DNA from 3 places in the Streptomyces sp. SP18BB07 genome. Region 3 is predicted to be linked to each of the others. Evidence: riboswitches for the same ligand, from Rfam matches in the RefSeq annotation. Region 3 holds a riboswitch; each other region holds the start of a gene.
The links. Region 3 has a riboswitch for cobalamin ahead of PUR53_RS46435 (prenyltransferase/squalene oxidase repeat-containing protein). Riboswitches for the same ligand answer to the same signal wherever they lie in the genome.
Positions count from the first base shown of each region.

Region 1: another riboswitch for cobalamin. It lies ahead of PUR53_RS13235 (ribonucleoside-diphosphate reductase subunit alpha); the one in region 3 lies ahead of PUR53_RS46435 (prenyltransferase/squalene oxidase repeat-containing protein).
Region 2: another riboswitch for cobalamin. It lies ahead of PUR53_RS18465 (energy-coupling factor ABC transporter permease); the one in region 3 lies ahead of PUR53_RS46435 (prenyltransferase/squalene oxidase repeat-containing protein).

Region 1 is NZ_JAQYWT010000274.1:69,278-79,468, reverse strand. Features, by position in the region: gene PUR53_RS13245 (nucleoside hydrolase) at 161-1,147, shown strand; gene PUR53_RS13240 (GNAT family N-acetyltransferase) at 1,229-1,735, shown strand; cobalamin riboswitch at 1,799-1,934, shown strand; gene PUR53_RS13235 (ribonucleoside-diphosphate reductase subunit alpha) at 2,058-4,529, shown strand; gene PUR53_RS13230 (ribonucleotide-diphosphate reductase subunit beta) at 4,529-5,539, shown strand; gene PUR53_RS13225 (hypothetical protein) at 5,587-5,760, opposite strand; gene PUR53_RS13220 (GlxA family transcriptional regulator) at 5,854-6,816, shown strand; gene def (peptide deformylase) at 6,835-7,485, opposite strand; gene PUR53_RS13210 (tetratricopeptide repeat protein) at 7,625-8,632, opposite strand; gene PUR53_RS13205 (HD-GYP domain-containing protein) at 8,760-9,989, opposite strand; gene PUR53_RS13200 (HD-GYP domain-containing protein) at 9,986-10,191, opposite strand, start outside.
Region 2 is NZ_JAQYWT010000297.1:14,185-24,375, forward strand. Features, by position in the region: gene PUR53_RS18445 (endonuclease/exonuclease/phosphatase family protein) at 1-720, opposite strand, end outside; gene PUR53_RS18450 (ArsR/SmtB family transcription factor) at 796-1,155, opposite strand; gene PUR53_RS18455 (MFS transporter) at 1,281-2,621, shown strand; gene PUR53_RS18460 (HoxN/HupN/NixA family nickel/cobalt transporter) at 2,618-3,742, opposite strand; cobalamin riboswitch at 3,965-4,147, shown strand; gene PUR53_RS18465 (energy-coupling factor ABC transporter permease) at 4,178-4,897, shown strand; gene PUR53_RS18470 (energy-coupling factor ABC transporter substrate-binding protein) at 4,894-5,364, shown strand; gene cbiQ (cobalt ECF transporter T component CbiQ) at 5,370-6,119, shown strand; gene PUR53_RS18480 (energy-coupling factor ABC transporter ATP-binding protein) at 6,116-6,997, shown strand; gene PUR53_RS18485 (amidohydrolase family protein) at 6,979-7,851, opposite strand; gene PUR53_RS18490 (L-rhamnose mutarotase) at 7,848-8,159, opposite strand; gene PUR53_RS18495 (aldo/keto reductase) at 8,156-9,154, opposite strand; gene PUR53_RS18500 (SDR family NAD(P)-dependent oxidoreductase) at 9,151-9,918, opposite strand; gene PUR53_RS18505 (L-fuconate dehydratase) at 9,915-10,191, opposite strand, start outside.
Region 3 is NZ_JAQYWT010000370.1:226,220-236,410, forward strand. Features, by position in the region: gene PUR53_RS46415 (ferredoxin) at 68-301, opposite strand; gene PUR53_RS46420 (aldehyde dehydrogenase) at 301-1,791, opposite strand; gene PUR53_RS46425 (MBL fold metallo-hydrolase) at 1,956-2,987, shown strand; gene PUR53_RS46430 (phosphotransferase) at 3,058-3,858, opposite strand; cobalamin riboswitch at 3,890-4,081, shown strand; gene PUR53_RS46435 (prenyltransferase/squalene oxidase repeat-containing protein) at 4,156-5,493, shown strand; gene PUR53_RS46440 (SCO2322 family protein) at 5,559-6,302, shown strand; gene PUR53_RS46445 (CbiQ family ECF transporter T component) at 6,435-7,508, shown strand; gene PUR53_RS46450 (ABC transporter ATP-binding protein) at 7,505-9,292, shown strand; gene PUR53_RS46455 (ECF transporter S component) at 9,289-10,125, shown strand.

The DNA of each region.
Region 1 (10,191 bases), on a different contig from region 3:
GGCGCGGGGAACTGCGCGACCAGCCCCCACCGGACGGACGCCTGGGGGTCGAAGGGGCACAGCCCCTCGGTGGGGGCACCTCCCGCTCGAGCGAAGCCGAGAGTGGGGGAGGGACGGGTAGGGGCGGCGGGGGCGCAAAACACCCGGCTACGCTGAAGCGGTGACCCGCCCCCCGATCGTCCTGGACAGCGACCCCGGCATCGACGACGCCGTAGCCCTCCAGTACCTCCTGGGAACCGGCCTGTGGGACCTCAAGGCATACACCTCCGTCGGCGGCAACCTCCCCGCCGACGCGACCTACACCAACGCCCGCGCCCTGGCCAGAGCCCTCCGCATCGCCCCCCACGTCCCGGTCCACAGAGGCGCCGGCCGCCCCCTCTCCCGCCTCCCCTACCGCGAGGCATCCGCCTTCCACGGCCCCGCGGGCCTCGGCGACGAGACCCTCCCCGACTCGACGGCCCCCCACCCGACGGAGTCGTCCGCCCAGGCCCTGATCCGCCTGTCGAGGGAGTACGAGGGCGAGCTGACGGTCTGCGCCACCGGTCCCCTCACCAACGTGGCCATCGCCCTGCTGGAGGACCCGCACTTCGCCCACCGCGTCCGCAGGTTCGTGTTCATGGGCGGCGCCGCCCAGGTCCCGGGCAACTTCACCCCGGTCGCCGAGTTCAACATCTGGGCCGACCCGGACGCCGCCGAGATCGTCCTCTCCTCCGGCATCCCGTTCACCATGGTCGACCTGGACGCCTCGCACCGCTGGCTCTTCCGTCCCGAGGACCTCGCCGCGCTGGAGGCCGCGGGCCCCGGTACGGCCCTCGCCGCCCGGCTGATGCGGACCTACATGGACGCCTACACCCGCCACGGCGGGGACGGCACCTGTCCGCTGCACGATCCGCTGGCCGTGGGCGTGTGCGGCGACGAGGCGTTCGTCGAGGCCGTCGAGGGTGCCGTCGTCGTGGAGTGCGCGAGCGAACTCACGCGCGGCCAGACCGTGTTCGTGCCGGCCGCCGCCCGGCGCGTCTACTACTCCGAGTCCCCCGCCCTGACCGCCCGTCTGCGCGCCACCGGCCGCGTCGCGCTCGGGCCGGGCACCCGCGACTTCAGCGAGGACTTCGTGACGACCCTGCCCAGGTGGCCTGCGACGGCCTGACAAATCCGATAGTCCGACGGACGGCGGCCCCTGTGGAAAACCGCCGACCCGCGCAGCCGCCCCTCGTGCACACTGCGACGCATGGACATCACGATCAGGCCGGCGGCTCCCGACGAGTACGCCGCGCTCGGCGAGATCACCGCCCAGGCCTACCTCGGCGACGGACTGCTGGACTTCGGAGAGAGCGACCGGTACCTCGACGAGCTGCGGAACGTGGCGAAGCGGGCGGCCGAGGCCGAGGTGCTCGTGGCGGCCGCGGACGGGCAGGTGCTGGGCGGGGTGACCTTCGTCCCCGCAGGCGGGCCCATGGCCGACATCGCCCGCGCGGGAGAGGCCGAGATACGGATGCTCGCCGTCTCCCCCGAAGCCCGGGGGCGGGGTGTCGGCGAGGCACTCGTGCGGGCCTGCCTGGAGCGTGCCCGCACCGTCGAGGGCTGTGTGCGTGTCGTGCTGTCGACCCAGCGGAGCATGCACGCGGCCCATCGCATCTACGGACGCCTGGGCTTCACTCGCACACCTGAGCGCGACTGGAACCCCCTCCCCGACCAGCCCGACATCACTCTGATCACCTATGAGTTGACGCTCTGACACCCTGCGAAGCCGAATGCGACACAACATGTGGGGGTGACACCGCGCCCCGGCACTAGATGTATGCTCATGCTCGCTGTCGCCGCAGGGGAATCCGGTGTGAATCCGGAACTGTCCCGCAACGGTGTATTTGCGTGCATACATCGCCATGTGTGCACGCCTGTTCAGTCCGAACACCTGCCGACAGTGCGCCCGGCCGTCCGGTCCGGGTGCCGTGACGTCCGGGCCTCGTGGAATGGGCCGGTGGACGCGACGCTCCCGTGCGCTCGTGTGCTGCCGCCTGCCCTCCGCAAGGCCCCAGCCGAGCGAGGGAGAGCCCCACGTGACCATCGCGCCAGCCGATCCGGTGTCAGCCGACCTGACCGCAGCCGAGCCGGTGTCAGCCGACCCGGTGTCAGTCGACCCGGTGACGGAGACCGACGGTCCCGGTACCGCGTTGCTGCGGATCCTGACCGAGCTGACCGCCGACCTCCCCGACGCCGACCCCGGCCGGGTCGCCACCGCCGCGCTGCGCGGCCGGTCGGTGCGCGCGTCCTCCGCCGAGATGGTCGCGGAGCTGCGTGAGCTGGCCACGGAGGCCGCCGCGGGCCTCATCGCCGAGGACCCCGCCTATTCGAGACTGGCCGCCCGGCTGCTGGCCGTCGGCATCCGTGCCGAGGCGGCCTCGCAGGGTGTCACGACGTTCACCGAGTCCATCGCCGTGGGCCACCGGGAGGGTCTCGTCGCCGACCGTACGGCCGCGTTCGTCCGCGCCCACGCCGAGCGTCTCGACGCCCTGATCGACCCGGCCGGGGACGACCGCTTCGGCTACTTCGGTCTGCGCACCCTGCACAGCCGCTATCTGCTCCGGCACCCCCTCACCCGCAAGGTCGTCGAGACGCCCCAGCACTTCATGCTGCGGGTCGCCGCCGGCCTCGCCGAGGACACGGGTGCCGACGCGGAGGCGGGCCTGCGCGCCCTCGACGAAGTGGCCGCGCTCTACGGGCTGATGAGCCGCCTGGACTACCTCCCCTCCTCCCCCACGCTCTTCAACTCCGGTACGCGACACCCCCAGATGTCGTCCTGCTACCTCCTCGACTCCCCGCTGGACGAGCTGGACTCCATCTACGACCGCTACCACCAGGTGGCCCGCCTCTCGAAGCACGCCGGTGGCATCGGTCTGTCGTACTCCCGCATCCGCTCGCGCGGTTCGCTGATCCGGGGCACCAACGGGCACTCCAACGGCATCGTGCCGTTCCTGAAGACGCTGGACGCCTCGGTCGCCGCCGTGAACCAGGGCGGCCGACGCAAGGGCGCGGCCGCGGTCTACCTGGAGACCTGGCACTCCGACATCGAGGAGTTCCTGGAACTGCGCGACAACACCGGCGAGGACGCCCGGCGTACGCACAACCTGAACCTGGCGCACTGGATCCCGGACGAGTTCATGCGCCGGGTCGCCGCCGACGAGCAGTGGTCGCTGTTCTCCCCGTCCGACGTGCCCGAGCTGGTCGACCTGTGGGGTGCGGAGTTCGAGGCCGCGTACCGCAGGGCGGAGGCGGACGGCCTGGCGAAGAAGACGATCGCGGCCCGTGACCTGTACGGCCGGATGATGCGCACCCTCGCACAGACCGGCAACGGCTGGATGACCTTCAAGGACGCGGCCAACCGCACGGCGAACCAGACGGCCGAGCCGGGCCATGTCGTCCACTCCTCCAACCTCTGCACGGAGATCCTGGAGGTCACGAACGACGGGGAGACGGCGGTCTGCAACCTGGGCTCGGTGAACCTGGGCGCGTTCGTCGACCGGGCGACGGGCGACATGGACTGGGCGCGGCTGGACGCGACCGTCCGCACCGCCGTCACCTTCCTCGACCGCGTGGTCGACATCAACTTCTACCCGACCGAGCAGGCGGGCCGCTCCAACGCCAAGTGGCGTCCGGTCGGGCTCGGCGCGATGGGTCTCCAGGACGTCTTCTTCCAACTGCGGCTGCCCTTCGACTCCCCCGAGGCGAAGGCGCTCTCCACCCGGATCGCCGAGCGGATCATGCTCGCCGCGTACGAGGCCTCCGCCGACCTCGCCGAGCGGGTCGGCCCGCTGCCCGCCTGGGAGAAGACCCGTACGGCACGCGGTGTGCTGCACCCCGACCACTACGGCGTCGAGACCACCTGGCCGGAGCGCTGGGCGGCCCTGCGCGAGCGCGTCGCGACGACGGGCCTGCGCAACTCCCTGCTCCTGGCCATCGCGCCGACGGCCACCATCGCCTCGATCGCCGGTGTGTACGAGTGCATCGAGCCGCAGGTGTCGAACCTGTTCAAGCGCGAGACACTGTCCGGTGAGTTCCTCCAGGTCAACTCGTATCTGGTGAAGGACCTGAAGGAGCTGGGCGTCTGGGACGCCCGCACCCGTGAGGCGCTGCGCGAGTCGAACGGCTCGGTGCAGGACTTCGCGTGGATCCCGGCCGACGTCCGGGCGCTGTACCGCACGGCCTGGGAGATCCCGCAGCGCGGTCTGATCGACATGGCCGCCGCCCGCACGCCGTATCTGGACCAGTCGCAGTCGCTCAACCTGTTCCTGGAGACGCCGACCATCGGCAAGCTCTCCTCGATGTACGCGTACGCCTGGAAGTCGGGCCTGAAGACCACGTACTACCTGCGCTCCCGCCCGGCGACCCGCATCGCCCGCGCGGCACAGGGCCAGGGCCGGGCGCAGACCCCGGCCCGGCCCGAGAACACCATCCCCGTCCAGCAGTCGGCCGACCCGGATGCCGTCGCCTGCTCCCTTGAGAACCCCGAGTCCTGCGAGGCCTGCCAGTGATGCCCAGCAACCAGAATCTCCTCGACCCCGGCTTCGAGCTGACGCTCCGCCCGATGCGCTACCCGGACTTCTACGAGCGCTATCGGGACGCGATCAAGAACACCTGGACCGTCGAGGAGGTCGACCTCCACTCGGACGTCGCCGACCTCGCGAAGCTCTCCCCGGCCGAGCAGCACCTGATCGGCCGTCTGGTCGCGTTCTTCGCGACGGGCGACTCGATCGTGGCGAACAACCTCGTGCTGACCCTCTACAAGCACATCAACTCCCCGGAGGCACGCCTCTATCTGAGCCGCCAGCTCTTCGAGGAGGCCGTGCACGTCCAGTTCTATCTGACGCTCCTGGACACCTACCTCCCCGACCCGGAGGACCGAACGGCGGCCTTCGCGGCCGTGGAAAACATCCCCTCCATCCGGGAGAAGGCGGAGTTCTGCTTCCGGTGGATGGACTCGGTCGAGAAGCTGGACCGGCTGGAGTCCCAGGCGGACCGCCGCCGGTTCCTGCTCAACCTGATCTGCTTCGCGGCGTGCATCGAGGGCCTCTTCTTCTACGGCGCCTTCGCGTACGTCTACTGGTTCCGCAGCCGGGGTCTGCTGCACGGCCTGGCGACCGGCACCAACTGGGTGTTCCGCGACGAGACGATGCACATGTCCTTCGCCTTCGAGGTGGTGGACACCGTCCGCAAGGAGGAGCCGGAGCTCTTCGACGACGCGCTGCAACAGCAGGTCACGGACATGCTGAGGGAGGCCGTCGAGGCCGAGCTGCAGTTCGGGCGCGACCTGTGCGGTGACGGTCTGCCGGGCATGAACACCGAGTCGATGCGGCAGTACCTGGAGTGCGTGGCCGACCAGCGGCTCACGCGCCTCGGCTTCGCCCCGGTGTACGGCTCGGAGAACCCCTTCTCCTTCATGGAGTTGCAGGGCGTGCAGGAGCTGACCAACTTCTTCGAGCGACGTCCGTCCGCGTACCAGGTCGCGGTGGAGGGCACCGTCGACCTGGACGAGGACTTCTAGCTCGGCGACCCTGCTCGAACGGGCAGGGATCCGTGCTCTTCACGCGATCAGGCGGGGCGGGCGACGCGGTGCGACGCCCGCCGCTCCTCCGCCGCCCGTTCGAGCTGCCGGTCGACGCGCCGGTCGTGCACGGCGCCGACGACCGCGGGCAGCACCACCAGGGCGAGGAGTCCGAGGACGGCCAGTGTTCCGATGAGTCCTTGCAGCTGTGTCGTATCCATGGACACCACTGTCGCGCCGAACACTCCTGACAAACAGTGGCAGGACTGCCGCATCCCCTCGAATTACTGCCACTTCCAAGGCACACTGGCAGCATGCTGAAGAACGTGGCCGCCGTCCTCATGGACGGCGTGCATCCCTTCGAACTGGGCGTCGTCTGCGAGGTCTTCGGCCTCGACCGCAGCGACGAGGGCCTGCCGGTGTACGACTTCGCGGTCGCGTCGGCGGAGGGCCCGACCCTGCGGACGCACGCGGGCTTCACCGTCTCCACGCAGCACGGCCTGGACCGGCTCGAAGAGGCCGACCTGGTGGTCGTACCGGCGGGCGACAGCTATGTGCACCGGATCTACCCGGCCGAGTTGCTGGACGCGCTGCGCCGGGCCGCGGACCGGGGCGCCCGGGTACTGAGTGTGTGCTCGGGCGTCTTCGTGCTCGGCGCGGCCGGACTGCTGGACGGCCGGCCCTGCACGGTCCACTGGCAGCACTCCGAGGAACTGGCCCGGCAGTATCCACGCGCGGTGGTCGAGCCGGACGTGCTGTACGTGGACGCGGACCCGGTGATCACCTCGGCGGGCACGGCGGCCGGTATCGACGCCTGTCTGCACATCGTCCGCAAGGAACAGGGGCCGGAGGTGGCGAACAGGATCGCCCGGCGCATGGTGGTACCACCGCACCGCGACGGCGGCCAGGCCCAGTTCATCGAGCGGCCGCTGCCGCGCTCGCAGTGCGACACGGTCGGCGAGGTGCTCGTGTGGATGGAGCGACATCTCGACGAGGAGGTCACCGTCGAACAGCTCGCCGCCCGCGCGCACATGTCCCCGCGCACCTTCGCGCGCCGCTTCCAGCAGGAGACCGGGACCACCCCGTACCGCTGGATCCTGCGCCAACGGGTGCTGCTGGCCCAGCGGTTGCTGGAGGCGACGGACGAGACGGTGGACGCCATCGCCTGGCGCACCGGCTTCGGCACCGCCGCCGCCCTGCGTCATCAGTTCGTCCGGTCCCTGGGCACGACGCCGCAGGCCTACCGCCGGACGTTCCGGGGCCCGGAGGCCGCCTGAGGGCGGCGCCGCACCGGCTCAGTCGTTGGCGACCACGGGGTAGCGGGGCTCGTTCTCGGCCATCTGCCGCAGCGCGTCCTTGCGGTCGCGCTTGGAGAGCCGGTCGATGTAGAGGTAGCCGTACAGGTGGTCGGTCTCGTGCTGCAGGCAGCGCGCGAAGTAGCCGGTGCCGCGCACCTTGATCGGGTTGCCCTTCTCGTCCTGCCCGGTGACCTCGGCGTAGTCGGGGCGGGCGAGTGGCATGTACGCCGTCGGCACGGACAGGCAGCCCTCGTTGCTGTCGTCCAACCGGCGCTTCTCGGCGGGCAGTTCGACCAGCTTCGGGTTGCAGACGACACCGGTGTGGCGCTTGCCCTCGTCGTCCGGGCAGTCGTACACGAACACCTTCAGATCGACGCCGACCTGGTTCGCGGCCAGGCCCACGCCCTCCGCCGTGCGCTGGCTGGCGAACATGTCGTCCACCAGCTTGGCCAGCTCGTCGCCGAACTCCGTGACGTCCTTGCACTCCTTGTGCAGCACCGGGTTCCCGACCACGGTGATCGGCAACGACGTGCCGCGCTCGCGGTAGGCCTGCTCGCGCTCCTCGCAGTCCTCCGTGTCGATGACGAACCCCTCGTCATCGACGGGGAGCACGCCCACGTGCTGCTGATCGGTGTCCTGCTGGGCCATGACAGACGTACGCCTTCCTCAAAACAACAAGCGATGAAGTTGCTGATACAGGGTACGGGGACCGCGCCCCGTAAGGGGCGCGGGGAACTGCGCGAGCAACCACCTCGAACCCGCGGCCGAGAGCCGAACCGTACGCCCCCTAGCAGACCTCTTCCAGATCCCGCCAATCACGAGAATCCGGACTGTCGGCGACCCACCCGTCCAGCAACCCCCGCACCAGCGAGGCCGGCGCGGCGATGCCGCACTCCCGCTCCGGCGCCCACAGCTGCCCGTCCGTCACGTGCTGCAACGGCCCGGGATGCCCGGGCTCGCTGTGATCGTGCGGGTCGAGATGCTCCCCGTCCCCCTCGTCGGACGGCATACGCGACTCCGAGCACAGCCGGCACAGCAACCGCACCGAGGACGACCAGTCCTCCGCCGCGAATCCCGCGTCCGCCGCGAGCCGCTCCAGCGCGTCCCGGTCCGCCTCGGTCGCGGCCTCCAGCAGCACCACCCAGGTCGGGACGGGGGACGGCGCCCACAACTCGATCTCGTCGAACACCGGATACGCGTGCCCCGCGGCCGTGGTCCGCTCCCCGTGCGGCACCCCGTCGTGCAGGACGACCTCGCCCCAGCGCCGCCCGGAGGACGGCAACGGGATGGAGAGCACCTCGATCCGGGCGGGGTCGAGCCGCCGCCCCCACACGACCTCGGCCTCGCCCTCGGGCGAGAGCCGTACGGCCGCGCTGCCGAGGTCCATGCCCACCGGCTCCCCGGAGTCCCCAGGTCCGCTTCCGGGTTTCGGCCGGGACGCGCCCCCGGGCACCCGCAGCCCGTACGCCTGCCAGGCCCGGCGGGCCAGCGGCCAGTCCTGGAGGGCCGTGGCGGCGATGCCCACGTTCCACCAGTCGGGCGCGCCGGTCTCGCGGTCGAGCAGCGCGACGGCCCGCAGACCTGCCGCTCTCGCCTGTTCCCAGTCGTGCCGGAACTTGTGCAGCAGGGCCAGGTTGAACCAGGACTCGGACAGCCACGGCTCCAGGTCCGCGGCACGTGTCAACAGCGCCCCCGCGTCCTCGTACCGACCGTCGCCGATCAGCGTGAACGCACGATCGGTGGCCTGCCGCCAAGAGGCGGAGGGCCGATGCCGTCCCTTGCCGAAGATCCTCACGATTCCCGCCTGCCAGTTACGGTTCCCGCCTGCCAGTTCCGTCGGAGTGGGCTGGCCGTCGCCCCCGGTACACCCTCTCCCTCGCATCCAACCACGACCGGATGGAGAGGCGCTCATTACCCATGGGTTACCCCACCGCGGGCAAGGTCAGACAGTCTCTCGACAGTACCCGCGCGAGCGACTCCACCACCTCCGGGTGATAGTCCCGAGCCGTGCCCAGCCGCAGTTCCTCCAACGCCCTGAGCGGTCCTTCGGGCCCTGCTTCCCTGACCTTCTCCTCGTATGCGTTCACGGCGCGCACGATTCGCGCGCCGACCGGCTGTTCACGGTACGGATCCGCCTGCCGCTCCACCACCACGGCGACCTCGGCGTCCACCCCGGTCTGCCGTACGACGGCGCCGCCCAGCAGCGCGATACGGCGCTGTTCGGCCGCCGGGAGCCCGGCGGTGGCCCCGGCGGGGACGGGGTCGACGAGGCTGAGCTGACCGATGTCGTGCATCAGGGCCGCGTACTCGACGACGATCAGCTGGGATTCGCAGAGCCCCAGCTCACGGCCCACCTCGCGGCTCAGCAGGGCCACCCTCCGGGCATGCCCGGCAGGCGTGTACCCGGCGATCTCCGTGGCGCGGGCGAGGGAGGCGATGGTCTGGCGGTAGGTGGTCCGGACGAGGGCGTACCGCCGGAACGACAGCGTGGTGAGCAGCAGCGGCAGCGAGAAGACCGGCAGCGCCCACAGTCCGGCGACACCGACCGCGAGGGCCATGACGGCCCCCGTCGCGCACACCGCCGACCCTATTCCGGCCAGCGCCCGCAGCTCGTCCCCGAGGAGCGGGCCGAACGGCCACCGGGTCCGTGCGTGCGCCATGGCCGCCGCCAGCATCGCGTCGCACAGCGCGGTCAGTACGAGCAGCGCGACGAGCAGCAGGGCGTACGAGGGGCCGCTCCACTCCGCCGACAGGCCCCGGTGGTGCAGTGACCGGAGGCAGAGGGCGGCGATGGCGACGGTGAGGACGCGCCGGGTGAGGTGATCGACAGTCGAACCGCGCCCCTTGGCCACATGCGGCACACATCCCAGCAGCGCGGCCCCGACGACGACGGCGACGACCTGGAGCACCCCGTGACCCGTCGGCACCCCGCCGTTCTCCCCCAGCAGCGCGTAGGCCAGCGCCCCGGCGGCGCCGAGCGGGGCCACGTCACGCCCCTCCGCCCCACGCCACCGCGACAGCTCCCCCACGCTCACGAGCGCCCCGAACGCGAGAGCGACACCGGGGTCGTCGAGACCGTGCCAGAGGGTATGGCCGAGGGCCAGCAGGGCAAGGCCCCCGGCGAGACAGCGAAACCCGAGGAGCGACGTCACGGCACCCGCCCCTCACCGGCACGGCCCCGTGCCTGCCCACCGTCCGCCGGAGCGAGGCCCGCCCGCGGACCGTCCGCCCGAGGGTCGGCCCCCGTGTCCCCAGCCGCCTCCGCCTCCCCCGGCCCCGCCTCCCTCGGCATCTCGCCGGCCGGGATGTTTCCGCTGGGGTCCGCGGTGACGGTCGGGGTCCAGCCGTGGTGGG
Region 2 (10,191 bases), on a different contig from region 3:
GCCCAGCAGGATCACCGGGTCCCGCGGCTCGGCTGCGACGGCCCGGCCCAGCAGGCCGGCGCTCTCGTCACGCCACCGCGACGCGAGTCCGCCCGCCCCGACGCGGACGGACGGCAGGTGGGCGACGTACACCGCGATGTCGCCGTGCGGGGTGCGTACCGAGGTCCTGAGCCCCCGTCTCCAGTCCTCCTGGATCCCCTCGGGCTTGATGTCCAGCGGGCGCGTCCCGGTGAGCGGGTGCCGCGACCAGAGTCCGACGGTGCCCCGGACCGCGTGGTGCGGGTACTCGGGGGCGAATGTCCTCTCGTAGACCGGCAGTGCCGTGGGCACCAGTTCCTCCAGCGCGATGAGGTCGGGACCGGCGTCGGCGAGGGCGCGGGCGGTCCCCGCCGGGTCGGCGTTCTCGTCGCTGACGTTGTGCTGCACCACGACCAGTTCGCCCGGACCGGGCCGCGCCCCGGGCAGCAGCAGCCCGCCGAAGGTGTACGTCCAGGCCGCCACCGGCAGCAGGAGGGCCAGCAGCGCGACGGCCGAGCGGTGCAGCAGGCCCACGGCGAGCAGGACCACGGCCACCAGGCCGAGCCAGGGCAGGAACGCCTCCAGCAGACTGCCCAGCCGGCCCACGGAGTTGGGGATCGCACGGGGGAACAGCACGAGCCCGGCGGTCAGCACGGCCACCACGGCGCTCACCCGACCGACAGCGGGGCGGTCCGGCCTCACGCGCTCACCCTCCCGGGCGGGCCGCCCCGGTGCCGGAGGCGGGACGGCGGATCCTCGGCGGTCATGGGACGTCCCTCAGTCGTGCGGTGCCTGGCCGCTGACCCGGTGGTCGGCGTGGCTGAGCGCCTCCACGACCAGGCGCTTGAGATGCCCGTCGGCGAGGCTGTAGTGGATGTGACGCCCTTCGCGGCGAGTGTCCACGAGTCCGGCGAGCCGCAGCTTCGCCAGGTGCTGGCTGACGGCCGTGCGGGACGCCTCACAGCGGTCGGCCAGTGAACCGACGTCCGACTCGCCCTGCGCGAGCAGCCACAGCAGATGCAGCCGCGTCACGTCGGAGAGCATCGCGAACACCCCGGTCGCCTCGATGAGCCGCGCGCTGTCGGGGGCGCGCAGATGCGCACCGGACGCAGATGACACGGCATGGCGTTCAGGCATGCGCCCCAGCGTAGGCGCTCCGCCCGGGGAGGACACCTTTCCGGCCATCATGTGCGCAGGTGCGCACATGATGGCTACACTCGGTGGTGCGGACCGTGACGCCACGCCGAGGGGAGCCCCCGCACATGCTCGACGTTCTGCGTCATCGCGCCTACCGGCGGCTCTTCGCCGCCCAAGTGGTCGCCCTGGTGGGCACCGGGCTCGCGACCGTCGCGCTCGGGCTGCTGGCGTACGACCTCGCGGGCGCCGACGCCGGGTCCGTCCTCGGCACGGCGCTCGCGATCAAGATGGTGGCGTACGTGGTGATCGCCCCGGTCGTCGGCGCGGTCGCCGACCGGCTGCCGCGCCGCGCCCTCATGGTGACGGCGGACGTGGTGCGCGCGGGGATCGCCGTGTCGCTGCCGTTCGTCGGCGAGGTGTGGCAGGTCTACGTCCTGGTGTTCCTGCTGCAGTCCGCGTCGGCCGTGTTCACGCCCACGTTCCAGGCCGTGATCCCCGACGTGCTGCCCGAGGAACGCGACTACACGCGGGCCCTGTCGATGTCCCGGCTCGCGTACGACCTGGAGAGCCTCTTCTCCCCCGTCCTCGCGGCCGCGCTGTTGTCCGTGACGACCTATGACGGCCTGTTCGGCGGCACGGTCATCGGTTTCCTCGCCTCGGCCGCGCTTGTCGTCTCGACCGTCCTGCCCGAGCGGGCGCCCGTCACCACCCCGCGCACGGGCGGCGCGTACGCCAGGGCCACCGCCGGCACGCGCCTCTTCCTGAGCGTGCCCGAACTGCGGGCTCTGCTCGCGCTGAACCTCGCGGTCGCGGCGGCCGGGGCGATGGTGACGGTGAACTCCGTCGTCTACGTCCGCGATGTGCTGGGCCTGTCGGCGGGTGCCGTGGCGCTGGCGCTCGGGGCCTACGGGGCGGGATCGATGACCGTGGCGCTGGTGCTGCCCCGGGTGCTGGACAAGGTGCCGGACCGGACCGTGATGCTGCCGGGCGCGCTGTCGCTGGCCGTCGTCTTCGCCGGGCTCGGGGCCGTCACGGGCGCGCAGGGCGGAAGTTGGCGGCTGCCCGGGCTGCTGGTGCTCTGGGCCGCGTTCGGGGCCGCGTGCTCGGCGGTGCTCACTCCGGCCGGGCGGCTCGTCCGCCGCTCGGTGGAGCCCGGTGCGCGGACGGCCGCGTTCGCCGCGCAGTTCTCCCTCTCGCACGGCTGCTGGCTGCTGACGTATCCGCTGGCCGGGTGGCTGGGGGCGGCGGCCGGGCTGAACTGGGCGGTGCTCGCCCTGGGTGCGCTCACCCTCGGCGCGGCGCTGCTGGCCGTACGACTGTGGCCGGCGCGGTCGACGGCCGACACGCACGCGGCCCATGTGCACGCCGACCTCCCCTTCGGTCACCCCCATCTGGCGGGAGCCCGGCGCGTCCCGACCGGCTGGCGGCACAGCCACGGCCACCTCGCGGACGGGCTGCACGCCTAGGGTGCCGTCCATTTCTCCTCGATCCGCGCGAATCGCCAGACCAGCAGGGCGACCGCCCAGGTCGCGAAGAAGAGGCCGACGACGACATAGCCGACGGTGTTGAGGTCGAGGCCGGAGACGCCGTCCCAGAAGGCGCCGTGCAGACGGGCCTTCTCGGCGACCAGGCCGAGGAGTTCGACCGTGCCGATGACGAGGGCGACGGCCACGGACAGACCCGTGATCACGAGGTTGTAGTAGACCTTGCGGACCGGCCGGGAGAACGCCCAGCCGTAGGCGAAGTTCATGAACGTGCCGTCCGCGGTGTCGAGGAGGGACATCCCGGCGGCGAACAGGACGGGCAGGCACAGGATCGCGTACCAGGGCAGCCCGGAGGCGGCGCCCGAGCCGGCGAGCACCAGGAGCGCGACCTCCGTCGCCGTGTCGAAGCCGAGGCCGAAGAGCATGCCGACGGGGTACATCTGCCAGGGCTTGGTGAGGGACCGCATCAACCGTCCGAGGAGCCGGTTCATCAGGCCCCGGCTGTTCAGCCGCTCCTCCAGCGCGGCCTCGTCGAAGGTGCCCGAGCGCATCTCGCGGAACACCTTCCAGATCCCCACCATGATCACCAGGTTGACGACGCCGATCACGTACAGGAACGTCCCGGAGACGGTGGTGCCGATCCAGCCGGACACGTCGTGGAGCGCGGAGCCGTCGTCGCGGACCGGTCCGGCGAGCGCCTTGACGCCGAGGGTGAGGAGGAACGTGAGGACGAGCACGATCGACGAGTGGCCGAGGGAGAACCAGAAACCGACCGACAGCGGGCGTTGCCCCTCCCCCCTCAGTTTGCGGGTGGTGTTGTCGATGGCGGCGATGTGGTCGGCGTCGAAGGCGTGCCGCATGCCCAGGGTGTAGGCGGTGACCCCCATACCGATTCCGAAGGTCTTGCTCCCGACGCTGTAGTGCTCGGGGGCGACGATCACCACCAGGGTGAACCAGCCGACGAGGTGCAGCGCCAGGATGAATCCGGCCATCCCGCCCAGGCTCGCCCACTCCTTGCGCGACATCGAGGCGCGGATCCGCCGCCATGAGAAACCGCCCGTCCCGGCGGTGGCCGAGGGGGCGGTGTCGGTACCAGGAGTCATGGGGCGTGGGCCTTCTCTTCGTCCGTGCGGTCGGGCCCCCTCAGCGTTGTGCGCCGTTATGGCAGCTGCAACTATGTCGCAGTAAAGCTCCCGTCTGCTTTCGGTCAGGTCGGGGCTCTCGGCGTGACGTGGGGCGTACGCCGGAGTGTGCGCTGGGGTGTGAGCTGTCGCACGGCGCCCGCGCGCCCCTCGCCTCCGCTTGTCAGCGTCCTTATGCGGGCATTACTGTCACCACGCCTTGGTGAACGGGAAATCCGGTGTCATGCCGGTGCGGCCCTCGCCACTGTGATCGGGAAGTCCGGCTCCGGTCCTCACGGACAGCCACTGGGTCTTCGGACCCGGGAAGGCGGAGCACGGGCGGTGTCACCCGTAAGCCAGGAGACCGGCCAAGGCGCGTCAACCATCCACGAGGTGCTGGAGAGGGTCTGCTGAGCCATGCACATAGCCGAGGGTTTCCTTCCTCCGGCGCACGCGATCGCCTGGGGCGTCGCGTCCGCGCCGTTCGTCGTCCACGGAGTCCGGGCACTCACCCGTGAGGTCAGGGAGCATCCCGAGAGCACGCTGCTCCTCGGCGCCTCCGGGGCCTTCACGTTCGTCCTGTCCGCGCTGAAGCTCCCGTCCGTCACCGGGAGTTGCTCCCACCCCACCGGCACCGGCCTCGGTGCCATCCTGTTCCGGCCGCCGATCATGGCGGTTCTCGGCACCATCACCCTGCTCTTCCAGGCCCTGCTGCTCGCACACGGCGGTCTGACCACGCTCGGCGCCAACGTCTTCTCGATGGCGATCGCCGGTCCCTGGGCGGGGTACGGCGTCTACCGGCTGCTGCGACGCTTCGACGTGCCGCTGATGGTGACGGTGTTCTTCGGCGCGTTCTTCGCCGACCTGGTCACCTACTGCGTCACCAGCGTGCAGTTGGCGCTCGCGTTCCCCGACCCGAGCAGTGGTTTCCTGGGCGCGCTCGGCAAGTTCGGCTCCATCTTCGCCGTCACCCAGATCCCGCTCGCGGTCAGCGAGGGTCTGCTCACGGTGCTGGTGATGCGTCTGCTGGTGCAGTCGAGCAAGGGCGAACTGACCCGGCTCGGTGTGCTCCTGACCGACCGGCGGAACCGCGTAGGGGCCGAGACGGAGAACGAGACCGAGGCGGTGGCCCGATGAACCGGAACACGAAGATCAACGCGCTGCTGCTGCTCGCCGTCGCCGCGCTCGCCGTCCTGCCGCTGGCCCTCGGCCTCGGCGACCACAAGGAGGAGCCCTTCACGGGCGCCGACGCCGAGGCGGAGACGGCGATCACGGAGATCGAGCCGGACTACGAGCCGTGGTTCTCCCCCCTCTACGAACCGCCGTCCGGTGAGATCGAGTCGGCGCTCTTCGCCCTCCAGGCCGCCCTCGGCGCGGGGGTCCTCGCCTACTACTTCGGCATCCACCGGGGCCGGCGCCAGGGCGAGGCCCGGGCCCGAGCCCTGCTGGACGCGTCAGGGGCCGCCGACACGGCTCCGGCGCGGCCGGTGGACACGGCGGTCGCGGCGACGCCGGTGGACGCGGTCGCGGCCTCCACGGCGACGGCGTCCGGCGACGACAGCTCGGCGGGTCGCTCCGGGGAGCCCCCCGCCGGGCGGGGCTGACCCAGGTGCTGCCGATCGACGTGGCGGCGCACAGCAGTCGCTGGCGCCGCCGCCATCCCGTGGACAAGGCCGTGCTCGGGCTCGGCCTCACCGTGCTCGCGATCTCCCTGCCGCCCTGGCCCGGCGCGGCCCTGGTCCTGCTGACCGCGCTCGTGGTGCTGCTGGGCCCCGCGGGCGTGCCCGGCCGTCGGCTGTGGCGGGCCTACCGGGTGCCGTTGGGCTTCTGTGTGACCGGCGCGCTGCCGCTGCTCGTCCAGGTGGGCGGTCCGGACGGGTTCCTCACCCCCGCCGACGGCGGACCGGTCCGCGCCGGGGAGTTGTTGCTGCGCACCTCGGCCGCCTCCCTCGGCGTCCTCCTGTTCGCCTTCACCACCCCCATGTCGGACCTGCTGCCCCGGCTGGTGCGGGCCGGGGTGCCCGCGCCGGTCGTGGACGTGGCCCTGGTCACCTACCGGATGAGCTTTCTGCTCCTGGACTCCGTGCGCCGGATCCGGGAGGCGCAGGCGGCCCGGCTGGGGCACACCACCCGGGCGGCCAGCTGGCGTTCCCTCGCCGGGCTCGGCGCCACCGCGTTCGTCCGGGCCTTCGACCGGGCGGCACGGCTGCAGACCGGGCTCGCCGGACGCGGATACGACGGCACCCTGCGCGTCCTGGTGCCCGAGGCCCGGGTCTCCGTGCGCTTCACCGCGGCCAGTGTGGTGCTCCTCGCGGCCGTGGCCGCCCTCACCCTCGTCCTGGAAAGGCCGCTGACATGAGCGAGCCCGTGCTCGTCGCCCTGCGGGGCGCCTCCTTCGCGTACGAGGACGGACCGACCGTGCTCAGCGACCTCGACTTCGACGTGCGCGAGGGACGCGCGCTCGCCCTGCTCGGCCGCAACGGCAGCGGAAAGACCACGCTGATGCGACTGCTCAGCGGCGGACTGCGGCCGCGTACGGGCGAGTTGGCGGTCGAGGGGCGGCCGGTGACGTACGACCGCAAGGGTCTCACCCGGCTGCGGACGACGGTCCAGCTGGTCGTGCAGGACCCGGACGACCAGCTCTTCGCGGCGTCCGTCGCGCAGGACGTGTCGTTCGGCCCGCTGAACCTCGGGCTGTCCGACGCGCAGGTACGGGCCCGGGTCGACGAGGCGCTCGGCGCGCTCGGCATCACCGCCCTCGCCGACCGGCCCACCCATCTGCTCTCCTACGGCCAGCGCAAGCGGACCGCCATCGCCGGGGCCATCGCGATGCGGCCCCGGGTCCTGATCCTCGACGAGCCGACCGCCGGGCTCGACCCCGACGGGCAGGAGCGCCTCCTCGCCACCCTGGACGAGTTGCGCCGGTCCGGCACCACCGTCGTGATGGCCACCCACGACGTCGACCTCGCGCTGCGCTGGGCCGACGACGCGGCGCTGCTCACCCCGTCCGGCGCGCGCACCGGCCCGGTGGCCGAGATGCTCGCCCGCACGGATCTCCTCCACCAGGCGGGGCTTCGGCTTCCCTGGGGGGTCGCCGTCGCTCGACTCCTGCGTGGACAGGGGCTGTTGGCCGAGGAGGAGACCGGACCGCGCACACCGGACGAGCTGGCGGCCATGGCGGGGGCGGACGCCGGTCCGGCGTCGTGCCTGCCGCAGCCTCAGATCCGCAGACCGTAGACCCGGACGGCGGTGCCCGCGAAGACCTCCCGGTGTTCGGCCTCGCCGAGTCCGGACGTCAACGCGTGCGCCACGTCCAGGACTTCGGCGTAGTCGGAGGCGAGTCGGCAGACCGGCCAGTCGGAGCCGTACATCAGCCGCCCGGGGCCGAAGGCGTCGAGCACGGTGTCGGCGTACGGGACGAGGTCCGCGACCCGCCAGGAGTGCCAGTCGGCCTCCGTGACCAGGCCGGAGAGCTTGCACACGGTGTTCGGCAGGGCCGCCAGCCGCCGGATCTCCCCCGCCCACGGCTCCAGTTCACCGGAGGCGATGGGCGGCTTGCCGGCGTGGTCGAGGACGAAGGTGAGTTCGGGGAGGCGGGCCGCCGCCTCCACGGCGGCCGGCAGCTGGTGGGGCTGGACCAGCAGGTCGTAGACGAGCCCCGCGTCGGCGACCGCGGCGAGGCCCCGCAGCACGTCGGGGCGGGTCAGCCAGCGGGGGTCGGGTTCGCCCTGTACCTGGTGGCGGATGCCCACCAGGTACTGCCCGCCCGGGGCTTCGCGCAGTTCGGCCAGGGTGTCGGCGACGGCGGGAGAGGTGAGGTCGGTCCAGCCGACGACACCGGCGACCATGTCGCTGCCGGCGGCGAGGGCCAGGAACTCGGGGGTCTCCTCGGGCACGGTGATCGTCTGGACCAGGACCGAGGCGGTGACACGGGCGGCGCCTGCGGCGGACTCCAGCTCACTGAGGGTGAAGTCGCGGCGCAGCGGGGCGAGTTCGGGACCGGTGATCCAGTCCTGGTCGCGGACGGAGAGGTCCCAGACGTGGTGGTGGGCGTCGACCTTCCAGGCGTCGGTGTCGTCTGTGCCGGTCACAGGTGCCACACCACGGGCAGTCCGGCGTCGGAGCCCTCGGCCGAGTAGTCGTGGACGACGTCGAGGAGTTCGGCCATCCGGGCCTGCCAGGCGATGTTGACCGGCAGTTTCTCCAGTTCGGCGATCATCGCCGGGTAGTCCTCGACCTCCAGCAGGTGGAAGAGGTCGGTGCCGCTGCGCCAGATCGTCCACTCGCTCACCCCGGCGGCGCGGATGGCGGCGGTCAGTTCCCCGGGGACCTCGCGGTGGGCGGCCTCGTACTCCTCTACCCGGTCGGCGCGGACCTTGGTGTGCAGGGCGACCCTCACGACGGCTCCTTCGGCTGCGGGACGGGGATGTTCGGGCTCAGCAGCCCCTCGGCGCGCAGGTCGTCCCAGAGGGCGGCCGGGATCGGGCGGCTCAGCAGGTCGACCGTGTCTCGTACCTCGGCGGCCGAGCGGGCGCCCGTCAGCACGGCCGCCACCGCCGGGTGGGCGGAGGGGAACGCCAGGGCCGCCGCGCGCAGCGGTACACCATGGCGTTCGGTGACGGTCCTCAGGCGCAGGGCGCGGTCGAGCACGGGCCCCGGCGCGGGGGCGTAGTCGTACGTGGCGCCCGGCTTCGGGTCGATCAGCAGACCGGAGTTGAAGGCGCCGCCGATCAGCACACTGCGTCCCCGGGCGGTGGCCTCGGGCAGCAGGTCCTCCAGGCCCTCCTGTTCGAGGAGGGTGTAACGGCCTGCGAGCAGCACCACGTCGATGTCGGTCTCGCGCAGGAAGCGGGTCGGTGCGGCGCACTGGTTCATGCCGACGCCGATGGCGCCCACGACGCCTTCGGCGCGCAGCCGTTCCAGCGCCGGGTAGGCCTCGCGCAGGGCCTGCTCGACGTGGTCGTCGGGGTCGTGGAGGAGGACCACGTCCACGCGGTCCAGGCCGAGCCGTGCCAGGCTGGCCTCCAGGGAGCGCAGGACGCCGTCGGCGGTGAAGTCCCAGACGCGGCGGTGGGTCGCGGGGACGGCGAAGCCGTCGGCGAGGTCGTCGCCCTCGGTGGTCCCGTTCTCCACCAGCAGTCGGCCGACCTTGGTGGAGACCGTGTACGACTCCCGGGGGCGGTCCCGGAGCGCGGCGCCGAGGCGGCGTTCGGAGAGGCCGAGGCCGTAGTGGGGCGCGGTGTCGAAGGTGCGGATCCCGGCGTCCCAGGCCGCGTCGATCGCGGCGGCCGCCTCCTCGTCGGTCACCGGGCGGAAGAGGTTGCCGATGCCGGCGGCGCCGTAGGCGAGTTCGGTGACGCGGACCTCGGTGCGGCCGAGGGTCCTGGTCCTCATGAGCCCGCCGGGCGGAGCCGCAGGCCCTGCATACCGCCGTCGACGGCGAGGGCGGTGCCGGTGACGGACGCCGCGGCGGGGCTCGCGAGGTAGACGATGGCGGCGGCGACCTCGTCGGCGGTGACCAGGCGCCCCATGGGCTGGCGGGCGTTGAGGGCGGCGCGCTCGGCCTCCGGGTCGTCGGCGGCGTCGAGGAGCCGGCCGACCCACGGGGTGTCGGCGGTGCCGGGGTTGACGCAGTTGACCCGGATGCCCTCGCGGACGTGGTCGGCGGCCATGGCGAGGGTCAGGGAGAGAACGGCGCCCTTGCTGGCGGAGTACAGGGCGCGCTGCGGCAGGCCGGCGGTGGCGGCGATGGAGCAGGTGTTGACGATGCTCGCGTGGGAGGACTCGCGCAGGTGGGGCAGGGCCGCACGGCTGGTGCGGACCATGCCGAGGACGTTGACGTCGAGGACCCGCTGCCACTGCTCGTCGGGGTTGTCCTCGACGGTGCCCTGCGCGCCGATGCCGGCGTTGTTGACGAGGATGTCGAGGCCGCCGAGCCGTCGGGCGGCCTCCGCGACGCCCTCCCGTACGGAGGCGTCGTCGGTGACATCGGCCTTGAGGCCGAGCAGGGGCGCCGAGGCCCCGGCCGGGTCGAGGTCGAGGGCGGCCACCGAGGCGCCCCGTGCGGCCAGCAGCCGGGCGGTGGCCAGCCCGATCCCGGACGCGCCCCCGGTGACGATCGCGCGGAGACCCGTCAGCTCACCTGTCTTCCCGGTCATGCGACTTCCTCCCGTCCAGCGAGGTCGGCGACCCAGAACGCGCCGTCCGGGTAACGGTATTCGGCGAGCGACCCGGGATGCATGGTCGCGGAGAAACCGGGGGTCAGGGGGGCGACGTAGTGGCCCTCGCGCATCACCACGGGGTCGGTGAAGTGCTCGTGGAGGTGGTCGACGTACTCGATGACCCGGTCGTCGGTGCTGCCGGACAGCGCCAGGTAGTCGAACATCGACAGGTGCTGGACCAGTTCGCACAGGCCGACGCCGCCGGCGTGC
Region 3 (10,191 bases):
AAGGGATTTTTTACCCTTCAGGCCAAGATTTCTGACGCCGCGCGGCCGGGGCGCAGGACCGACGTCCCTACTCCTCCGGTGGGAACACCGGCTCTCCACTGTCGAGGAGGGTGATGGTGATCGCCTCCACCGGGCAGCCCTCCGCCGCCTTCAGGACGCGTTCGTGGGCGTCGGTGTCCGGTTCGACGGGGTGGGACTGCATCGCGGAGTCGAGGCGGAAGGCGTCCGGGGCGAGGTGGACGCACTGGGCGGAGCCGATGCAGAGGGCGCGGTCGACCTCCACGTGCCAGCGGTCGCCCATCACCCGACCCCCTTGCCCGCGGTGACACCGGCGGGCGGCTCGTAGCCGGCGGGCAGGTGGATCATCTTGTGCTCCAGGTACTCGCCATAGCCCTCGGGGCCGAACTCGCGCCCCAGCCCGGAGTTCTTGTAGCCACCGAAGGGGCCGAGCATGTCGAGGCTGAAGGTGTTGACCGAGTAGGTGCCGGTACGGACCCGGCGGGCGACGTCGATGCCGCGCTCGTCGTCGGCGGTCCAGACGCTGCCGCTGAGGCCGTAGTCGGAGTCGTTGGCGATACGGACGGCCTCGGCCTCGTCGCCGTAGGGCAGGAGGCAGATGACCGGGCCGAAGATCTCCTCGCGGGCGATGCGCATGGAGTTGTCGACGTCGCCGAAGAGGGTCGGCTCGACGTACCAGCCGCGCTCCAGGTGTGCCGGACGGCCGCCGCCGGTGAGGATCTTGGCGCCCTCCTCCTGGCCGATGCGGATGTAGTCGAGGCTGCGGCGCTGCTGGCGGGCGGCGACCAGCGGGCCGAGTTCGGTGGCCGGGTCCAGGGGGTCGCCGACCTTCAGCGCGGAGGCGTAGGCCGCGAAGGCCTCGGCGAACTCGTCGTAGCGGGTGCGCGGGACGAGGATGCGAGTCTGGGCCACGCACGCCTGGCCGTTGATCATCCAGGCGAAGGGGGCGATGCCGTTCACGGCGGTCTGCGCGTCGGCGTCGGGGAGGATCACGGCCGCCGACTTGCCGCCCAACTCCAGGGTGACGCGGGTGAGGTTGCGGGCGGCGACCTCCATGACGCGCTTGCCTGCGGCGACCGAGCCGGTGAAGGAGACCTTGTCGACGCCCGGGTGCCCGACCAGGTACTCGCTGACCTCACGGTCGGCGGGAAGGATCGAGAGGACGCCCTCGGGCAGGCCGGCCTCGGCGGCTATCTCCGCCAACAGATAGGCGTCCAGGGGGGTTTCGGGCGACACCTTCAGGATCGCCGGGCAGCCGGCGAGGAGGGCGGGGGCGAGTTTGGCGGCGGCGGTGAACTGCGGCACGTTCCAGGGGACGACCGCCGCGACCACCCCGACCGGCTCGCGCCGGACGAGGATCCGGCCGAGCACGCCGTCGCGGCGCTCCTCGTAGGTGAAGTCGCGGGCGGTGGTGATCGCCGCGTCCCAGGCCATCATCGACGCGAGGGCCTGCACCATCACGCTGGAGGTGAACGGGGTGCCGTTCTCGGCGCTGATGATCCGGGCGAACTCCTCGTGGCGTACGGCGAAGGCGTCCTTGATCCGGGTGACGACCTCGATCCGTTCGTCGAGGGTCGTGCGGGGCCAGGGGCCGTGGTCGAAGGCATGGCGTGCGGCGGCCACGGCCCGGTCGACGTCCGCGCGCGACGCGTGCGGGACGCGGCCGATGACCTCCTCCGAGTGCGGCGAGACCACCTCGATGACGTCCGCGCCCAGGGGGTCGGTCAACTCCCCGCCGATGAACAGCTGTCCGTGTTCCACGAGTTCGGTCATGGCCGTTGCCTCCCGGAGCCACTTCTCTGACATACCGTCAGTTTCGAATAGGGAACTGATACCAGTTCCAGGGGAAGGAGTCCATGTCGTGCGCCACCCGGCGGAGACTCCTGCGTCTTCCCGCACCCATCCCTGGTGGAACTCGTTCTAGTTATAGTGACTTCATGACACAGGTGACCGATCACGGCGGAGGCGTACGGTCCATCGAGGTCCCCATCCCGGACAACCCGCTCGGCCACACCCTCGTGTACGTCGTCGACGCCGACCGCGGGCCTGTCCTCGTCGACACCGGCTGGGACGACCCGGCGTCCTGGGACACGCTCGCCGCGGGCCTGAGCGCGTGCGGCACGTCGGTCGCGGAGATCCACGGGGTCGTGATCACCCACCACCATCCCGACCACCACGGCCTGTCGGGGGCCGTGCGCGAGGCGTCCGGGGCATGGATCGCGATGCACGCGGCGGACACGGCGATCGTGCGGCGCACGCGCGGGACCGGGCCGGACCGCTGGTACTCCTACATGACGGACAAGCTCACGGCGGCGGGAGCACCCGAGGAACACCTCGCGCCGCTACGGCCCCCGCGCCGCCCGCGCGCCGCCCTGCACGGGTTCTCCCCCGCGCTCCCCGACCGCGAGATCGTGCCCGGTGAACTCCTCGACCTCCCCGGCCGCCGCGTCCGCGCGATCTGGACGCCGGGCCACACGCCGGGGCATGTCTGCCTCCATCTGGAGGAGGCGCACCCGGGCCAACTCCCGGGTCATGGACGGCTGTTCTCCGGCGACCATCTCCTCCCCGAGATCAGCCCGCACATCGGCCTCTACGAGGACCCGGACGACGACACGGTCACCGACCCCCTGGGCGACTACCTCGACTCACTCGAGCGTGTCGGCCGTCTCGGCGCCGCCGAGATCCTTCCCGCCCATCAGTACGCGTTCACCGATACGGCCGCGCGCGTACGGGAGTTGCTGGCCCACCACGAGTCACGCTTCACCGATCTACTCACCCTCCTCGCCTCCCCGCTCACCCCCTGGCAGCTCGCCGAACGCATGGAGTGGAACCGTCCCTGGCCCCAGATCCCCTTCACCTCTCGCAACATCGCGGTCTCGGAGGCGGAGGCGCACGTGCGACGCCTGGTGAAGCTGGGCAGGGCCGAGGTGGTGCCGGGGAGCGATCCGGTGCGGTATGTGGCGGTGTGAGGGGGGTGGGGGTACGGGGCGGTTGTCGGCCGCGGGTTCGGTGGGGCTTCTCGCGCAGTTCCCCGCGCCCCTAAAGGCCTGCGGCCTTCTCAGGGGCGTCACGGATCAACTCTTCTGCCCTGGCCAGGAGTTCGATCTCGTGGGGGGACATGGTCGGGTTGGATGCCCGGCGATGGCTCGCTTCGGTCAGGTCGTGGTGGGTCAGGGTGTTGTCGGGGCGGTGGGCCAGGAGGGAGCTGAGGGTGGCGTGGGCCATGGGGGCGCGGGCGTCCGTCGGGTCGACGGCGACCTGGGCGAGGATCATCGCGGAGACGGCCCAGTCGAGGCCGGGCGGCCCCTCCTCGGCGTTGCTCCAGTCGATGACCTGCGGGCCGTGCGGGGTGAGGAGGACGTTCTCCGGGTGGAGGTCCAGGTGGAGAACCCGGGCACCGGGGCGGCGGGGCGGGACGGCGTGGAGGGTGCGCAGGAGTTGGGCCAGGGTGGCGCCGACCTGCGGCGGGGTGACCTGGCCGGCGGCGCAGGCCTCCAGCAGGGTCGGGCCCGGCAGGCGTTGCAGCACCATCTCCGTACGGGTCGCCGAATGAACGCGCGGGACAGGGTAGCCGTGGCTGCGTACGTACTCCATGACCTCGGCCTCGGTGGCGGCGTCGCCCCACCCCTCTCGGTAGCGGCGTAGCACCCAGGCGTCACCCTGTCCGACACCTCCGGTATGCCTGTCGGCTCCGTCACTGTCGGCGACGCCTACCGGGTCACCGGCCTCGGTCAGCGCGCCGAGGCCGCCGTGATCGTCCGGCCCGGACTCCCCCTCGTCGGCGTGGAGTTCGTACACGTCGGCCGTGCGGCCCGCGCCCAGCAGTCTCCCCGTACGCATGGCCCGAACCTATCGCGGCCCACAGGCGGCCCTCAGGATCCCGGCTACCGGCAGGTAGAGTGACCGCGTCGTCATCACACCCGTACAGGGGGAAGCCGGTGCAAATCCGGCGCTGACCCGCAACCGTGAGCCGACCTCGGCAGAGGGCGGCAAGTCGGACTGCCCTGGACGGAATCATGACCGGCTCGCGTCACCGGCGGCCCGCCGGTGCACGGCACCGTCGAGGAATACGGAGCCGAGCCGCCCGGCGCTCCGCCGTGCCGCCCGGCTCCCCGTCAGGGAGAGGCAGCCGCCGATATGAATGTCCGCCGCAGCGCCGCGGTCGTCGCCGTACTGACCGTCACAGCCGGACTCGGCACCGGACTCGGGCTCGCGCCGGCCGCCTTCGCCGACGGTACGGCCTCCGAGGCGTCCACCGCTCCCTCCGCCTCGCCCTCCGCCTCGCCCTCCCAGGCGATACCCACCGGTCTGTACGGCTCCAACGACCCCACGTACGACGGTGTCTGGCGGCAGTCGCTCACCCTGCTCGCCCTGGACGCGGTGGGTGAGAAGCCCGGCGCCGGGGCCGTGGAGTGGCTGGTCGGGCAGCAGTGCGCGAGCGGGGCGTTCCCGGCGTACCGCGCCGACGCGACCGCCAAGTGCGACAGCGCGACGGCCGTCGACACCAACAGCACGGCGGCCGCGATCCAGGCGCTCGCAGCGGTCGGCGGGCGGGACGCCGAGGCCGGTCGGGCGGTGCGGTGGCTGAAGGACAACCAGAACGAGGACGGCGGCTGGGGCTACACCGCGGGCGGCCCCAGCGACGCGAACTCGACGTCCGTCGTGATCGGCGCGCTGACCGCTGTGGGCGACGCCCCCGGGAAGCAGCAGAAGGACGGCAACTCCCCCTACGAGGCCCTCCGTTCCCTCGCCCTGCCCTGCGGCGACGGGGGCAGGAAGGACGGGGACGCGAAGGACGGCGGGGCCTTCGCCTATCAGCCCGACAAGAAGGGCGGTCTCGCCGCGAACGCCGACGCCACGGCCGCCGCCGTGCTCGGCAGCCTGGGCAAGGGGTTCGTGGTCGGGGCGGGTAGCGGCGAGGGGAAGGGCGGGGCCTCGTTCGACTCCTGCGCCTCGGGTGACTCTCCGGAGGACCTCGCGCACAACGGGGCCGTCCATCTCGCCGGTGCCCTCACCGCCGACGGCTATCTGATGTCCTCCCTCGCGGGTGCGGAGGACCAGCCCGACCACGGCAACACCGCCGACGCGGTCGTCGCGCTCGCCGCCGCCGGGGACGTGGACGCGACCGAGAAGCCGCTCGCCTGGCTGGCGAAGAACCACGGCGTGTGGGCGGCCAAGGCCGGGCCCGCCGCGTACGCCCAGCTCGTCTTCGCGGCGCACGCCTCCGGTGGCGACCCGCGTGACTTCGGTGGTGCCGATCTGGTGGCCCAGTTGCAGGAGACCGGTCCGGCCGGGGAGGTGGACGACTACTCCTCGGTGCCGGTCGACGACACGGCCGCCGGGGACGAGGCCGACGGGACCGGCGACGGTCTCGCGGCGGGCGTGTGGTGGGTGATCGGGCTCGGGCTGGTCGTGGTCACGGCCGTGGTCGGGTTCGGGCTGGTGCGGGGCGCCCGGAAGCGGCCGCAGGCGTGACCGGGCGTCGGCCACGGGGTGGAGCGGTCGCGCCGCGAGGCGGGGTGCCCCCGCTGTGGGGTGGCGTGCCCCGGCTGTGGGTGGGGGTGCCCCGGCTGTGGGTGGAGGTGCCGGCCGCCTTCCTGAGCGGTCTGCTGCTGGTGCTGGGGAGTTCGACGCAGGCGCATGCCGCCGCGTACCGGTACTGGTCGTTCTGGGAGCGGGACGGTTCCGCGTGGGCGTACGCCACGCAGGGGCCGTCGACCGCGCGGCCGACGGACGGGGCGGTGCAGGGCTTCCGGTTCGCCGTGAGCCGTGACTCGGCCGACGCGCTCCAGCCGCGTGGCGCCGCCGACTTCGGTTCCGTCTGCGGGGACACGGCCGCGCGGGGCGGGGAGAAGCGGGTCGCGCTGGTCATCGACTTCGGTACGGCGGCGGACGCGCCGGAGGGGGAGACGCCTCCGGCGGCGCGTACGGCCTGTGCGCGGGTGCCGGACGACGCGACCACGGCCGAGGCGCTGGCGTCCGTCGCGAAGCCGCTCCGGTACGACACGAACGCGCTGCTGTGCGCGATCGGGGGATATCCGGGGAAGGGGTGCGGGGAGGCGGTCGGCTCCGACGCCGGGTCCGATGCCGGGTCCGATGGCAGGTCCGATGGCAGGTCTGATGCCGGCTCAGCCTCCGACGGCCCTGCTCACGCCCCGAGTTCGTCTGCCGCGGCTGCCCCCGAGGAGGGGCAGGGGCCGTCCGTCGGGTTGTTCGTGGGCGCGGGTGTGGTCGCCGTGCTGGGGGCCGCCGCGGTGTGGCGGGCGCGGCGGCGCCGGGGGTAGGGCGGCGCGATGCGGTGGTTCACAGGACGCCCGGAGTCGGGGCCGGCCGGGGGCGGGTCCCGCGACCCGGCGGCGCCGCACCGGCTCGGCGCGAGGTCGCACCGGCTCGGCGCGGGGTCGCGTCGGGGTGGGGTGCATGCTCTTGCCTGGTGGGGATGGGCGCTCGGGCTCGGGACCGCCGCGTCGCGTACCACCAACCCCCTGCTCCTCGCGCTGCTCATCGCGGTGGCCGGATACGTCGTGGCCACGCATCGGACCGACGCCCCCTGGGCCCGCTCGTACGCCGCGTTCGTGAAGCTCGGGCTGGTGGTGCTGGGCGTTCGGCTGGGGTTCGCGGTCGTGCTGGGCTCGCCCATCCCCGGGACGCACACCCTGCTCACCCTCCCCGAAGTGCCGCTTCCCGCCTGGGCGCAGGGGATCCGGCTGGGCGGTCGGGTCACGGCGGAGGGGTTCCTGTTCGCGCTGTACGACGGGCTGCGGCTGGCCACCCTGTTGATCTGCGTCGGCGCCGCGAACGCCCTGGCCAACCCGGCCCGCCTCCTCAAGTCCCTCCCTGGCGCCCTGTACGAGGCCGGCGTGGCCGTGGTGGTGGCGATGACGTTTGCGCCGCACCTGGTGGCGGACGTACAGCGGTTGCGGGCCGCGCGGCGGCTGCGGGGCCGGCCCGACCGGGGCGTGCGCGGGCTCCTGCATGTCGGACTCCCGGTGCTGGAGGGCGCGTTGGAGCGCTCGGTCGCGCTCGCCGCCGCGATGGACGCGCGCGGCTACGGCCGTACCGCCGAGGTCCCGGCCCGCGTCCGCCGTACGACCGCCGCGCTCACCCTCGGTGGACTGCTCGGCGTCTGCGCGGGAACGTACGGCGTGCTGACCGCCGAGGGCGGCGGCTACGGCCTCCCCGTGCTGCTCGCCGGACTGGCCGCCGCGCTCGCGGGACTGCGGCTGGGCGGCCGGCGCTCACCGCGCACCCGCTACCGGCCCGACACGTGGGGTGCGCGGGCGTGGCTGGTGGCCGGGTCCGGGGTGGCCGTCGCCGCGCTGCTGATCGTGTCCGCCGCGTACGACCCCGCCGCCCTGCACCCCACCGTCGTCCCCCTCACCTCCCCCGATCTGCCCCTGCTGCCCGCCGCCGCGATCCTGCTGGGCCTGCTGCCCGCGTTCGCCGTACCCGCGCCGACCGCCGCCCCGTCCGAGGAGGACACCTCATGATCCGCTTCGAGGACGTGTCCGTGACGTACGACGGAGCGACCGAACCCAGCATTCGGGGCGTGGACTTCGAGGTGCCGGAGGGTGAACTCGTGCTGCTCGTCGGGCCGTCGGGGGTCGGCAAGTCGACCGTGCTCGGGGCGGTGAGCGGGCTCGTGCCGCACTTCACCGGGGGCACCATGCGCGGGCGGGTGACGGTGGCCGGGCGGGACACCCGCACCCACAGGCCGCGTGAACTCGCCGACGTGGTCGGCACGGTGGGCCAGGATCCGCTGTCGCACTTCGTGACGGACACGGTCGAGGACGAACTCGCCTACGGGATGGAGTCGTTGGGGGTCTCCCCGGACGTCATGCGGCGCCGGGTGGAGGAGACGCTCGACCTGCTGGGTCTCGCCGATCTCCGCGACCGCCCGATCGCCACGCTCTCCGGCGGGCAGCGGCAGCGCGTCGCGATCGGGTCCGTGCTCACCCCGCACCCCCGTGTGCTCGTGCTCGACGAGCCGACGTCCGCCCTGGACCCGGCCGCCGCCGAGGAGGTCCTGGCCGTGCTCCAGCGGCTCGTCCACGACCTGGGCACGACGGTCCTCATGGCCGAACACCGCCTCGAACGCGTCGTGCAGTACGCCGACCGGGTCGCCCTCCTCCCGGCCCCGGGCGCCCCGCCGGTCCTGGGCACCCCGGCCGAGGTGATGGCCGTCTCGCCGGTGTACCCGCCGGTGGTGGACCTGGGCCGCCTGGCGGGCTGGTCCCCCCTCCCCCTGACGATCCGGGACGCCCGCCGCCACGCGGAACCACTCCGAGAAACCCTCGCCCTCAAGGGGCGCGGGGAACTGCGCGATCAACCACAAACCACCCGCACCCCGCAGACAACAGAAGCCCCCGAGCTCTCCCCGGCCCCACGCTCCCCCCTCCTCCGGCGCCTCCTCGGCAAACGCCGAACCCCCCAAGCCCCCTCCCCGCACCCGTCACCGAACCCGTCCCCGGCGACGGTCACCGCCCTCTCCGTCCACCACGGCCGCGTCCACGCCCTCACCCACGTCTCCCTCACCGTCACCCCGGGCGAGACGATCGCCCTCATGGGCCGCAACGGCGCCGGCAAGTCCACGCTGCTGTCCGCCCTGGTCGGGCTCGTGGAACCGGCGGCCGGTTCGGTGCGGGTGGGCGGGCTGGTCCCCCACCGGACGGCGCCCCCGGACCTCGTACGCCGCGTGGGCCTCGTACCGCAGGAACCCCGCGACCTGCTCTACACGGACACGGTCGCGGCGGAGTGCGCGGCGGCGGACCGGGACGCGGGGGCCGCACCGGGCACCTGCCGGGCCCTCGCCTCCGAGCTGCTGCCCGGGATCGGGGACGACACGCACCCGCGCGACCTGTCGGAGGGGCAGCGGCTGGCCCTCGCGCTCGCGGTGGTCCTCACGGCCCGCCCACCCCTGCTGTTGCTCGACGAGCCGACCCGGGGCCTGGACTACGCGGCCAAGGCTCGCCTGGTCACGCAGCTGCGCGCGCTCGCGGCCGACGGTCACGCCATCGTCCTGGCCACGCACGACGTGGAACTGGCCGCCGAGCTGGCGCACCGGGTGCTGATCCTCGCCGACGGGGAGGTCGTGGCCGACGGGCCGACCGCCGAGGTGGTCGTCGGCTCCCCGTCCTTCGCCCCGCAGGTCACGAAGATCCTCGCCCCACAGCCCTGGCTCACCACGACCGAGGTACGCCGCGCCCTGAGAGCGACGGACCCGGCACCCGAGCCGGAGCGGCCCGCCGCGCCCACCCGGGAGGAGCACCCGTGAGCAGCAGCCCCCCGCCCCTCCGCCGCCCCCGTCCCGTCCCCCTCTCCCCCCGCACCGTCGCCGCCCTCCTCCTCGTCAGCGTCATCGGTGCCGCGGCCTTCGGCTGGCCCTTCTTCGCGGATCCCGGTTCGCAGGTGACCGCGCACGCGCAGGACGCGCCCTGGCTGTTCGCCGGGCTGCTCGTGCTGCTGGTCGGGGTCGTCGGCGCGACGCTCTCCGAGGCGGGTCTCGGGGCGAAGGCGGTGGCGATGCTCGGGGTGCTCGCGGCGGTCGGCGCGGCGCTGCGCCCCATCGGGGCCGGCACCGCCGGGATCGAGCCGATGTTCTTCCTGATGGTGCTCAGTGGCCGCGTCCTCGGTCCGGGCTTCGGCTTCGCCCTCGGCGCGGTGACGATGTTCTCGTCCGCGCTGCTCACGGGGGGTGTGGGCCCGTGGATGCCGTTCCAGATGCTGACGATGGGCTGGTTCGCGATGGGCGCGGGGCTGCTCCCGGGCGCCCACCGTCTGCGCGGCCGCGCCGAACTCGCCCTGCTCGCCGGTTACGGCTTCGTCGCCGCGTTCGCGTACGGCACGGTCATGAACCTCTACGGCTGGCCCTTCATCGACTCCCTCGCCGCGAGCATCGCCTACGAGGCGGACGCGGCCCCGGCCGCCAACCTCGCGCGGTTCCTCGCGTACTGCCTGGCCACGTCCCTCGGCTGGGACCTGGGCCGCGCGGTCGTCACCGTCGTCCTCACCCTCACGCTCGGCACCCCGGTCCTCAAGGCGCTGCGCCGGGCCACCCGCAGGGCGGCCTTCGAGAGCGCGGTCACCTTCACCCCGCCGACCCGGTGACTCTCCGAACGGGCCGTGCTCACCGTCCGTCGCGTGAGCCGTGAACCACCCCACAGGACCCACATC